Regions from separate parts of the Photorhabdus stackebrandtii genome, predicted to be linked through region 3. Evidence: predicted binding sites of a transcription regulator. Region 3 holds the regulator's gene; each other region holds the start of a gene.
The links. The regulator CRP, encoded in region 3, controls carbon source genes, mostly activating them, when cyclic AMP is high. The targets are predictions, from matches to a motif close to ATGTGANNNNNNTCACAT.
Positions count from the first base shown of each region.

Region 1: the regulator CRP is predicted to act here: its motif matches at 1,519-1,536, upstream of C5470_RS01075 (NupC/NupG family nucleoside CNT transporter).
Region 2: the regulator CRP is predicted to act here: its motif matches at 940-957, upstream of glpT (glycerol-3-phosphate transporter).
Region 4: the regulator CRP is predicted to act here: its motif matches at 1,823-1,840, upstream of C5470_RS02215 (CidA/LrgA family protein).

Region 1 is NZ_PUJV01000001.1:224,945-228,248, reverse strand. It holds gene C5470_RS01075 (NupC/NupG family nucleoside CNT transporter) at 83-1,348, opposite strand; gene C5470_RS01070 (TatD family hydrolase) at 1,650-2,423, opposite strand; gene C5470_RS01065 (patatin-like phospholipase family protein) at 2,428-3,304, opposite strand, start outside.
Region 2 is NZ_PUJV01000006.1:68,890-72,193, reverse strand. It holds gene C5470_RS06850 (hypothetical protein) at 53-226, opposite strand; gene C5470_RS06845 (DUF29 domain-containing protein) at 204-635, opposite strand; gene glpT (glycerol-3-phosphate transporter) at 1,189-2,541, shown strand; gene glpQ (glycerophosphodiester phosphodiesterase) at 2,723-3,304, shown strand, end outside.
Region 3 is NZ_PUJV01000020.1:23,157-26,460, forward strand. It holds gene C5470_RS15640 (phosphoribulokinase) at 1-718, shown strand, start outside; gene C5470_RS15645 (OsmC family protein) at 840-1,247, opposite strand; gene crp (cAMP-activated global transcriptional regulator CRP) at 1,569-2,201, shown strand; gene argD (bifunctional acetylornithine/succinyldiaminopimelate transaminase) at 2,251-3,304, opposite strand, start outside.
Region 4 is NZ_PUJV01000002.1:147,977-151,280, forward strand. It holds gene metG (methionine--tRNA ligase) at 1-1,759, shown strand, start outside; gene C5470_RS02215 (CidA/LrgA family protein) at 1,892-2,320, shown strand; gene C5470_RS02220 (CidB/LrgB family autolysis modulator) at 2,323-3,018, shown strand; gene cdd (cytidine deaminase) at 3,159-3,304, shown strand, end outside.

The sequences.
Region 1 (3,304 bases), on a different contig from region 3:
AGGCACTATTCTTCATCAATAGATTAATTGGAAGGAAAATGGATTGCAGGCGGGATTATCCCACCTGCATATTGCAATAAAGTTACAGTGCCAGGAAGAAACCGGCAATGGTTGCACTCATCAGGTTGGATAATGTACCTGCCATTACGGCTTTCATCCCCAGGCGAGCGACATCCCCACGACGACTTGGCGCCATACCGCCCAAACCACCCAGCAGGATAGCGACAGAAGAAAGGTTAGCAAAGCCACACAGTGCAAAGGAGATGATTGCTTTGGTGTGACCTGACAGAACCTGTAAACCCGCAGCCGCAACCACATCATCCGATTGCAAATATGGGCCGAAGTTCATAAAGGCAACGAATTCGTTCACAACCAGTTTTTGGCCGATAAAGGAACCGGCAACTGTTGCTTCATGCCATGGAACACCAATCAGGTAAGCAATAGGCGCACAAACCCAGCCCAGCACCAATTCAAGAGAAAGTTGCGGGTAATGAAACCAGCCACCGATACCACCAAGAATACCGTTCACTAACGCAATCAAGGCAACAAACGCCAGTAACATTGCACCGACGTTCAGCGCTAATTGCATACCAGAAGCCGCACCAGAAGCGGCTGCATCAATGATGTTAGCAGGGCGATCTTCTTCCGCAACGAGTGACATCGCATCAACAGTGTCTTGCGACTTTTCAGTTTCAGGTACTATCAGTTTAGCGAATAACAGACCACCTGGAGCTGCCATAAAGGAAGCCGCAATCAGATATTCCAACGGTACGCCCATTGATGCATAACCGGCCAGTACAGAACCGGCGACAGATGCCAGACCACCACACATAACCGCAAACAGTTCAGACTGGGTCATAGTGGCAATATAAGGGCGAACAACCAATGGCGCCTCAGTTTGACCCACAAAAATATTCGCTGTTGCAGACAAAGATTCGGTACGTGAAGTTCCGAGAACTTTTTGCAGACCACCACCCAATATTTTGATAACGAGCTGCATAACACCGATGTAGTACAAAACAGCAATCAGTGAAGAGAAGAAAACGATAATAGGCAGTACACGCAAGGCGAAAACAAAACCACCACCACCAAACAGTTCAAACATTTTGGGGGAAACTAATCCACCAAAAATAAAATCCATTCCTTGCTGACCATACTGGATAACACTGGAAACTCCCTCAGACATACCCATTAATATTATCTTGCCTGCGGGAACATAAAGTACAAAAGCGCCGATAGCGACCTGAATCAAAAAAGCACCAAGGACGGTACGAAGTTTAATAGCGCGATAGTTACTGGAAAAAAGTACTGCGATCAAGATCAGCACTACCATCCCGACCAGGCTCATAAAGAGTTGCATTGGAAGAATCCCTGTTCACTTAATAATAAATTAAATATGCCAGTGAGAATGTAAATGTTCACTGACACTGTTTCGGCGCTGATTATACTCAGTCATCGGAATGAACAAGCTATCTACATCACAAATACCCACCGAAAAAAGCAATGGAAAAACGATAAATGTGATGCAAATCACACAAAATTGCAGAAATAATCTGCAATAAGATAATCTGACCGTCGGGATGGCAAAATAACAAACAATTAAGAGATGATTATCAGGTAAGCGCAGTTAAAGTTTTATGATATACCACTTAACTATTCAACCCAAATAATTCAACGCTGTTACTATAAAGCTGAATAGCGATTTCGTCAGGAGATTCACGGCGAAGCTCACATAACGAAGCAAAAACCCCGGCAATTCTTTCCGGTCGGTTAGGCTCTCCCTGAAACCCGAAAAGTGGCATATCCGGTGCGTCTGTTTCCAGCACAAGAGAAGTTAAAGGAAGTTCAGCAACTGCGCGACGGGTTTTCTGTGCTCTTTCATAAGTAATGGTTCCTCCTACCCCGATGTAATATCCCAACCGGATAAAAGCCTCTGCCTGAGATAAACTACCGGCGAATCCATGTACCACGCCGGTACGGGGAAGGTCGATTCTTCTCAGGATCGCGGCCAGTTGATCATGGCTTTTTCTGGAATGAAGTATGACGGGTAATTCACACTGTTTTGCCAGCCGTAATTGAGCATGCAGCAATTCTTTCTGTTTTTCAAACTGGGGTTCAGCCATATAGAGATCAAGACCAATCTCTCCAACGGCCACCTGCTTTTCATTTTTCTGTTTCAGTAATCGCTCCAGATCGGCAAGATGCGATTTCTGATGTTCATTGATATAAAGAGGATGCAAGCCCAATGCCGCATAAATCCCCGGATAAACGCGAGCCAGTTCAGATATCCGTTGCAGATTTTTCCCACTCACAGCGGGAACAATAATTTTATCCACACCATCCTGTGCCGCCCGTTGCAGGCTCCGCCGTTCGTCATCACGAAACGGGGGAAAATCAAAATGGCAGTGGGTATCAATAAACATGAAACTATCCGTTATTCATCTGTTCCGGCGATTCTGCCAATGTAGTTAATGGTTTAATCAAAACGCTATTTTCTTCACTCTGGCGCAAGACATTACGACTCAAACAATAATTTTTACGCTCCGCTATACCAAATTTATCATCAATAAATGCATGACCAACTGTCGCCAGGAAATAGCGACCGCAACGACGCCCAAGATGATAATCCTTATTCAGTGCTGTCAAACGGCTACCTAATGCACTGGCAGTTAATGGCGCAGGCGGATAGATTTCAAAGATCTGTACATCATCAGGTGGATTTTCAATAAATTTCTGTGTGCAGTAATAACTTTTCGCATGTTGCTGTAACATCCGTACCATCTTTTGCAGGCTGCCATCCCCCAACCAACGTTCCATCCGTTTCATCCAATCAGGCGTGTAATAGAGCTGCGAAGGAACAGTGCGGATCACCACTATCGTATCAGCACCACGGCGATACGCCTCTTCCACTGGAATGGCGTCACTGATACCACCATCATAATAAACAACATCATCAATCGTCACACCATTGCGATAAAGCCCAGGAATAGCACTCGATGCCTTAATCACTTCCAGCCAATTCTTTCCATCAGGATGAAAATAGGTTGGTTCAAAATTATCTGAACGACACGCACACATATAAAATTCACATCCAGCCTCAAATTTGCGTAAAGCGGCGGGGATGTCCAATGGAAGTTCCTGAGAAACGGTCTGCAAAAACCAGTCTAAATCAACTAAATGACCACCACGAACAAAACGCAGAGGGTTAAAGAAATCAGGTCTGGTCGTATAACGGGTGATGGCCCGACGGGCATATCCACGCTGCCCACAAATATAGGCCGAAAGGTTCTGGGCACCCGCCGAA
Region 2 (3,304 bases), on a different contig from region 3:
CCAGCTATACAATTGTGTAGCTGATTTAGTCTGTCAAATTATAACCACACCGTCAAAGTAATATATCATCGTTAAAATCGATTAACGGCTCATTTCCTATATATTGCAGTGGAAAAATCAACACCGAAGTTTCCTTCATCTGGAATAATGCATAAAACGCACTGACCAAAGCCAGTGCGTCAAGATAAACAAATGCGTCGGCGTTATTCAGGCCAAAAATTCTCATCCATGATTTGCTCAAACGTCCAGGGGCAAGTTTCAGGGAATACACTGCGTCTAATATTAGTTTCCCGCTCTGCGGCAATAATGGCATCACCATAAGCATCAGAGAAAATTTCACTAAGTTCTGATCTTAGGCTAGGATTTTTTTTAAGACGGCGAGCTATTTTCCTTCGTTGCTCTTCAATCGTCAATTTCCAACTTCTGCCTTGCCGTTCAGACTGAAATTGCCATTTTAGAAGGTGGAGAAACAGCACTTCAAGACGAGATTCCAGCTCGTTTCTTTGGCTATTTCCCATACTTTCTATTTCCTCCGAAAGGTTTTCCGTGTCCAATTGACTCAAATTGCCGGAACGAAGCAAACTTGCCTGCTCCTGCGTCCAGCCATAAAAGTCACTGTCATAACGTGTTGTCATGGTTCCTCCATAGGCATATGATCAGCTATACAAATCGTGTAGCTGATTAGTCTGTCAAATTATAGCTACATCGTCAAAACAGTATATTCATCGTTTAAATCGATTAACGGCTCATTTCCTATGATGACATCCATTTATCTGTCATAGGAAAACTGCCCATCATGAACAACTGCTTTCCAACCAGGTTACCTAGCTAATAATGTTCTTATTCTTAAATAGAATATGTACAAAAACTGGGGTTTTTGTTTGATAAAGAACAAAAACGAACTAAAAACGCTCACCAACAATTAAATAAAGCTCGTTATTGTGACGATAGTCACAATTTCATTGGTAAAGTACATTTTAAAAAGTTAACAAATCACTCAAAATCATCGCCAGGGCAAAACGATTTTAACAACTGAGTCTTGTCTCACAGATAGGTTGGGTTATTTCAACTATCATAATTTTCGTTATGGAAAATAATCACTTACAAAACCGCTCACTTTTCCATCCGGTGGCATTAGTCAACCGGTGAGTTGTACACATAACCAAAAAAAGCCATCGGAGGCAAAATATGTTAAGTATTCTCAAGCCGGCGCTTCATAAGCCCCGGCTGCCAACAAAACAGATAGATCCACTCTATCGCCGCCTACGCTGGCAAATTTTTATGGGGATTTTCCTTGGTTATGCCGCTTACTATTTGGTGAGAAAGAACTTTGCACTCGCAATGCCTTATCTGGTTGAACAAGGTTTTTCCAAAGGTGATCTTGGTTTCGCACTATCAGGGATCTCCATCGCATACGGCTTCTCCAAATTCATCATGGGCTCCATATCCGACCGTTCTAACCCGCGGATCTTTTTGCCTGCCGGTCTGATTCTCGCGGCGGCTGTCATGCTGTTTATGGGCTTCGTACCTTGGGCGACTTCCAGTATTGCTGTTATGTTTGTGTTGCTATTCATGTGTGGTTGGTTCCAAGGTATGGGTTGGCCTCCCTGCGGCCGTACTATGGTACATTGGTGGTCACAGAAAGAACGTGGCAGGATCGTTTCCGTTTGGAACTGTGCGCATAATGTCGGTGGTGGTTTACCTCCACTGCTGTTCCTGTTAGGCATGGCGTGGTTTAATGACTGGAAAGCCGCACTTTATATGCCGGCTTTCGCCGCAATTCTCGTTGCACTGATCGCTTTTGCCTTAATGCGTGACACACCTCAATCTTGTGGCTTGCCATCAATTGAAGAGTATAAAAACGACTACCCATCTGATTACACAGAGAAAAACGAAGAAGAATTAACAGCCAGGCAGATTTTCATGCAGTATGTATTACCGAACAAACTACTGTGGATGGTCGCTATGGCTAACGTGTTCGTTTATTTGCTGCGTTACGGCGTTCTCGATTGGTCACCAACCTATTTGCGTGAGGTCAAGCATTTCGCACTGGATAAATCTTCATGGGCTTACTTCTTGTACGAATATGCCGGTATCCCAGGTACACTACTGTGTGGCTGGATGTCAGACAAAATATTTAAAGGTAACCGTGGTGCAACAGGCGTATTCTTTATGACACTAGTCACTATCGCAACTGTCATATTCTGGCTGAATCCAGCCGGTAATCCAACTGTAGACATGGCTTGTATGTTGATTATCGGCTTCCTTATCTACGGTCCAGTTATGCTGACGGGTCTGCACGCCCTTGAGCTGGCGCCGAAGAAAGCTGCCGGTACAGCCGCCGGTTTCACCGGCTTATTTGGTTACTTAGGTGGCTCCGTTGCGGCGAGTGCTGTCGTCGGCTACACCGTTGAATTCTTCGGCTGGGACAGCGGTTTTATGGTAATGATTGGTGGTAGTATCCTAGCCGTTATTCTATTACTGATTGTCATGATCACAGAAAACAAACATAAGCAGGAATTAGCCCGTCAGTATGGTTAACCATTGTCACTAAACTGTGATATATCACTGCTAATATAATAAGCCGCGACATTATTTATGCCGCGGCTTTTTTCAATTTTTAAACTAAGAGATTATGCAGTAAGCGTTATTCATATAACAAGACAAACAGCTCAATTAGGATTGATTTTTATCTCATCGCTAAAACGGAGAAAAAACACATATGCAAACTCCAATAAAAACAATAGTTACGGGCATGATTCTGGCATCATCTATGTCGGGCATCGCTCAGGCAGCAGATAAGATTATTATCGCTCATCGGGGCGCAAGCGGATATTTGCCAGAACACACCCTACCTGCAAAAGCTATGGCTTATGCCGAAGGTGCTGATTATCTGGAACAAGACTTGGTTATGACTAAAGATAACGAGCTGGTGGTATTACATGATTATTACCTTGATCGTGTGACTGACGTTGCGAATAAGTTTCCCAACCGAGCCCGTCAGGACGGACGTTACTATGCCATTGATTTTACCCTGCCTGAAATCAAATCACTGAAATTCACAGAAGGCTTTGATATCAAAAATAACCAGCAGGTACAAAGCTATGCCAACCGTTTCCCAATGTGGAAATCTGATTTTCGAATCCACACTTTTCAGGAAGAGATTGAGTTTGTTCAAGGGTTGAATAAATCAACGGGTAAAAATATCGGTATCTACTCTGAAATCAAAGCACCGTGGTTCCATCGGCAAGAGGGCAAAGATATTTCCACTCAGGTGCTGGCAGTATTGAAAGAATATGGTTAC
Region 3 (3,304 bases):
AATGGACGCGGCAATCCGTAAAGCCAAGGAACAAGGCAGACATATCAGTTATTTTGGGCCAGAAGCCAATGATTTTGGCATGCTGGAGAAAACCATGATTGACTATGGTGAGACCGGTGAAGGCCGTTGCCGTAAGTACCTTCACACCTATGATGACGCGGTGCCTTACAACCAGCTCCCCGGTACATTTACTCCGTGGGAAGCCTTACCAAAGCAGACCGATGTACTGTTTTATGAAGGCCTGCATGGTGGCGTAGTCACACCGCAACATAATGTTGCCAGTCATGTCGATCTGCTGGTGGGGGTGGTGCCGATTGTCAACCTTGAATGGATACAGAAACTTATCCGCGATACCGGAGAACGGGGACACTCACAGGAAGCGGTGATGGATTCCGTTGTTCGTTCGATGGATGATTATATTAACTACATTACCCCCCAATTTTCCCGGACACATATAAATTTCCAGCGCGTCCCGACTGTTGATACGTCCAATCCATTTTCAGCCAAAGCCATTCCATCCCTGGATGAAAGTTTTATCGTCATCCGTTTCCGTGATCTGACTCAAATTGATTTCCCGTATTTGTTATCCATGTTACAGGGCTCATTCGTTTCAAGTATTAATACCATCGTGGTTCCCGGTGGAAAAATGGGACTGGCAATGGAATTAATTATGACGCCATTGGTACAACGATTACTGGAAGGGGAAAAAATTTGTTGATCAAAACCTGGGATAAATCTAGAAAACCCAGCGTTTGAATCCACTTCTTAATTTATTCAGTTAGAAAAGCAGGTAACTGATATTAGTTACCTGTCGTTATTTTTAATCAGGAAATAATATCTTAATCTGTCTCTTTAATTTCAAAGCTGTGGGTAAGTTCAACTGATTTACCCAGCATCAACGAAACAGAACAATATTTCTCTGCGGAAAGCGTGACGGCACGTTCAACCGCTTTCTCTGTTAAATCCCTGCCGGTAACAATAAAATGCAGATTAATAGAAGTAAACAAGCGTGGTGCCTCTTCACGACGGCGGGAAGTTAATTTCACTTCACAATTTCTTATGTCATATCTGCCTTTCTGCAAAATAGAAATAACATCAATCGTGCTGCAACCGCCAACTGCCATTAATACCATTTCCATTGGGCTTGGTGCCTTATCACCGGCATTTCCATCCATCATTATCTGATGACCCGAAGACGATTCCCCCAAAAGAGACAACCCTTCAACCCATTTTACCCGCGCTTGCATAAGTACCTCTTAAGTCATTTTTTGCATCAAAGCCTACTCTTTCAGTATTAAACTGGCAATCTAATGAGCGGTTTATTATGCTGAAACAATACAAGACAAGACAGAATCCTTTTCCTGTGTTAAAAACAGAAGCAGGTCCGGGTATATGTGGGTTAAGATCAATACTCAAGTTTCAAATTTCAGATAACCTATATAAAACCCTTACCTGTCGGTTTTTCAGCAAACTAATATGTTAAGCTAGTGTCTTTATAAGCCAGCCTGACGAGAAACTTTTAGGTTCTCGTGTTATTTAGGCAGCGATAACAACAGAGGATGAAGCGAATGGTTCTCGGCAAGCCACAAACAGACCCCACTCTTGAATGGTTTTTGTCACACTGCCATATTCATAAATATCCATCCAAAAGCACGCTTATTCATCAAGGCGAAAAAGCAGAGACGCTTTACTACATCGTAAAAGGTTCTGTTGCGGTTTTGATTAAAGATGAAGAAGGCAAAGAGATGATCCTTTCCTATTTAAACCAGGGAGATTTCATTGGCGAACTTGGATTATTTGAAGAAGGACAAGAGCGTACAGCCTGGGTACGGGCCAAAAGTGCCTGTGAAGTAGCGGAAATTTCCTATAAAAAATTCCGTCAACTGATTCAGGTAAACCCGGATATTTTAATGCGTTTATCTGCCCAAATGGCAAGCCGTTTGCAAACAACTTCTGAGAAAGTCGGTAACCTGGCTTTCCTGGATGTGACCGGCCGGATTGCTCAGACTTTACTGAATCTGGCGAAACAACCCGATGCAATGACTCACCCGGACGGGATGCAAATCAAAATCACTCGTCAGGAAATTGGTCAGATTGTTGGCTGTTCCCGTGAAACGGTTGGCCGTATTCTAAAAATGCTGGAAGATCAAAATCTGATCTCCGCACACGGCAAAACAATTGTTGTTTACGGTACACGTTAATTCCTGATTAATCAGCGCATGATATTGCGCTGATTTTTCTCACTCTTATTTACACCAACTGGCTAATTGCCTTATCCAGCCGTTCCATCCCCTGGGTTATCTCCTCTTCACTGATAATCAGCGAAGGCGTGAAACGCAGTACATCACTACCGGCACTCAATAACATCAAACCATTTTCAGCCGCCAGTTGCAGGATCTCTTTAGATTTTCCCTGATACTGCGCTTTTAGTTCCGCACCAATCAGCAATCCCTTGCCACGGATTTCACCAAATATCGAATATTTCTGATTGATATCGTTCAGAAAATTCACAATCAAATGATGACGTTTTTCAACGCCCTCCAAGACCTCTGGCGTATTGATAATGTCAAAAGCGGCATTTGCAACCGCGCAAGCCAGCGGATTACCACCATAAGTTGTGCCGTGAGTTCCCGGCACCATCGCCGAAGCGATATTCGCCGTAGTCAGCATAGCGCTAACAGGGAAACCACTTCCCAATGCTTTCGCTGTGGTGATAATGTCCGGCACAACATCATAATACATATAAGAAAATAACTTACCGGTACGGCCCATCCCACTTTGTACTTCATCAAATACCAGCAGTACCTGATACTTATCGCAAAGCTCACGCAACCCATGAATAAATGCGGGTGTCGCCGGCGTGACTCCCCCTTCACCCTGAACAGGTTCTAATACAACAGCGCAAGTATGATCATCCATGACCGCCTTTACTGCATCTAAGTCATTAAAAGGCACATGAATAATATCTGCGGGTTTTGGCCCAAAACCATCAGCGTATTTTGGTTGACCACCAACAGAAACAGTAAACAGAGTACGACCATGAAAACCCTGATGGAATGCGATGATTTTGGTTTTATATGGATGGTAACGAGTAATGGCATAGTGACGCGCTAGCTTAAATGCGGCTTCATTCGCTTCCGCTCCGGAATTGGCAAAAAATACCCGCTCCGCAAAAGTTGCATCAATCAGTTTCTGCGCGAGTATCAAAGCCGGTTCACTGGTGAAAATATTACTGATATGCCAAAGTTTCTCCCCTTGCTGCTTTAAAACATCCACTAACGCAGGGTGACAATGCCCCAAAGCC
Region 4 (3,304 bases), on a different contig from region 3:
CGGCTATGATAACTATCACTCTACGCACAGCAGAGAGAACCAAGAATTATCAACTGAAATCTATCTGGAGCTGAAAAAGAACGGCTACATTAAGAATCGTACTATTTCTCAGTTATACGATCCTGAGAAAGGGATGTTTCTACCTGACCGCTTTGTAAAAGGCTCCTGCCCGAAATGTAAGGCAGAAGATCAGTATGGTGATAACTGTGAGATTTGCGGTTCAACTTACAGCCCAACGGAACTGATTAACCCACGTTCTGCTGTCTCCGGTGCAACGCCAGAACTGCGTGAATCCGAGCACTTTTTCTTCGATTTACCTGTATTCAGTGACATGTTACAAGCATGGACCCGTTCCGGCGCATTACAGGAGCAGGTTGCTAACAAGATGCAGGAATGGTTTGAATCCGGTTTACAACAGTGGGATATCACCCGTGATGCCCCCTACTTTGGTTTTGAAATTCCTGATGCACCGGGCAAATATTTCTATGTCTGGTTGGATGCGCCTATTGGCTATATGGGTTCTTTCCAAAACCTGTGTGACAAACGCGAAAATCTGAGCTTTGATGAGTTCTGGGCAAAAGATTCCACCGCCGATCTTTATCACTTTATTGGTAAAGATATTGTCTATTTCCACAGCCTATTCTGGCCGGCCATGCTGGAAGGCAGCGGTTACCGCAAACCAACAAATCTGTTTGTTCACGGCTACGTCACCGTCAACGGCACGAAAATGTCCAAATCCCGTGGTACCTTTATCAAGGCCAGCACTTATCTGGATCATCTGGATGCAGACTGCCTGCGTTATTACTATGCGGCCAAACTCTCTTCCCGTATTGATGATATCGACCTGAACCTGGAAGACTTTGTCCAGCGTGTTAACAGCGATATCGTTAACAAAGTTGTTAACCTGGCTTCCCGTAACGCGGGTTTCATTAATAAACGCTTTAGTGGCAAGCTGGCGGATAAACTTGCTGATCCAGCGCTTTACCAGAAGTTTATTGATGGCGCGAAAGTGATTGAAGAAGAGTTCAACAACCGCGAATTCAGTAAAGCAATCCGTGAAATCATGGCATTGGCTGATTTGGCAAACCGTTATGTGGATGAGCAGGCTCCGTGGGTTGTGGCAAAAGAAGAAGGCCGCGATGCAGATCTTCAAGCCATCTGTTCAATGGGCGTCAACCTGTTCCGCGTTTTGATGACTTTCCTAAAACCCGTTTTACCCAGTCTGGCAGAACGCGCAGAAGCTTTCCTGAATACAGAACTGACCTGGAATGGCATTGAACAGCCTCTGCTGGATCATCAGGTTTCCACCTTTAAGGCCCTGTTTAACCGCATTGATATGGATAAAGTCAATGCGATGGTTACTGCGTCTAAAGAAAGCATCAGCGCACCACAAAAAGTCAGCGGCCCGCTGGCAGAAGATCCGATTCAGGATATGATCACTTTTGATGATTTCGCCAAAGTTGATATGCGCGTCGCCCTTATCAAACAGGCTGATTCTGTAGAAGGCTCAGATAAACTGCTGAAACTGACTCTGGATCTTGGTGGCGAAACCCGCCAGGTATTTTCCGGTATCCGCTCCAGCTATCCCGATCCAAAAGCACTGGAAGGCCGTTTAACCATCATGGTTGCCAACCTGGCTCCGCGTAAAATGCGCTTCGGCATTTCTGAAGGAATGGTAATGGCTGCTGGGCCTGGCGGAAAAGATATCTTCCTACTCAGTCCTGACAATGGCGCACAACCGGGTATGCAGGTGAAATAACAACCAATTTATTGCAAATATATCTTACATGCGGGGATCAGCGATGGTCCCCGCTTTTTTTGAATGTGATCTATGGCACATTCCTAGGGTTAATTGTATGATGAATACCTCACTGGAATTAGGAATTTTGTTATGTCGTTTCGTGAAGTACTGATTATAGGTTGGCAGTACCTGCGAGCATTTGTACTGATTTATCTGTGTTTATTAGCAGGCAATGCCATCTCTGCCCTGTTACCCATCGCAGTCCCCGGCAGTATTATCGGTATGTTGATATTGTTCGTCTTATTGGCTTTCCAATTGATCCCTACCCACTGGGTAAAACCAGGTTGCACTCTGCTACTGAAAAATATGACTCTGCTGTTTCTGCCTATCGGTGTAGGCGTTATGAATTATTACGATCAACTCAGCCAACAGATACTACCGATTGTCCTTTCATGCCTGATCAGCACCGCAATTGTTATGATTATTGTTGCTTACAGTTCCCATTATGTTCACCGCGCACGTCCAATTATCGGCTCTGTATCAGAAGTTAAGACTGAACAAGAAAAACAAGAGAAATAAATATGTTAAGTCACATTTGGTGGTCACTGCCATTAACATTGATTGTATTCTACGCCGCAAGAAAACTTTCACTAAAATTCAAAATTCCTATTCTGAATCCCTTATTGGTTTCTATCGCTGTACTGATTCCAATATTGTTAATAACCAATACCCCTTATGAACACTATTTCGCCGGCAGCCAAATTCTTAATGATCTGCTTCAGCCCGCCGTGGTTGCGCTGGCATTTCCTTTATATGAACAGTTGCACCAGATCCGCGCCCAATGGAAGTCCATTATCAGTATCTGTTTTATCGGCAGTATTGTCGCTATGGTTACAGGTACCGCTATTGCATTGTGGATGGGCGCAACACCTGAAATGGCCGCCTCAATACTGCCTAAATCAGTCACTACGCCAATAGCAATGGCAGTCGCAGATGCTATCGGCGGTATTCCGGCAATCAGTGCCGCTTGCGTCATTTTTGTCGGCATTCTCGGGGCAATATTTGGCCATAGCCTGTTCGATCTCTTGCAAGTGAAAACCAGAGCATCCCGCGGTTTGGCAATGGGAACAGCATCACATGCTTTAGGCACCGCCCGTTGTACAGAAGTCAATTTTGTTGAAGGAGCATACAGCTCATTAGCACTGATGACCTGTGGTATCATTACTTCACTGACTGCCCCTTTTGTGTTCCCGGTGCTGCTATACCTATTTGGCTAATTACCAGTTTAAAAATTTGATATAAATCTCTCAATTACCGGATTTAATTACATAATTTTCACTATTTATGTGATATAAGTCACATTATAGATCTAATCAGAGCACCTAGAATGATCTCAAGTTAATTTGGAGATCATTCTATGCAAGCTCGCTTTCGCTCTATTTGGGCCCAATTGCCATCTAAACTACAGGATGCACTTTTGCCCCATGCAGGAAACAACGACTTCCCTGCCATGTTCACGGCTGAACAAGCTGAATCTGTCAAGAAAACCTGTGGCTTTGACGA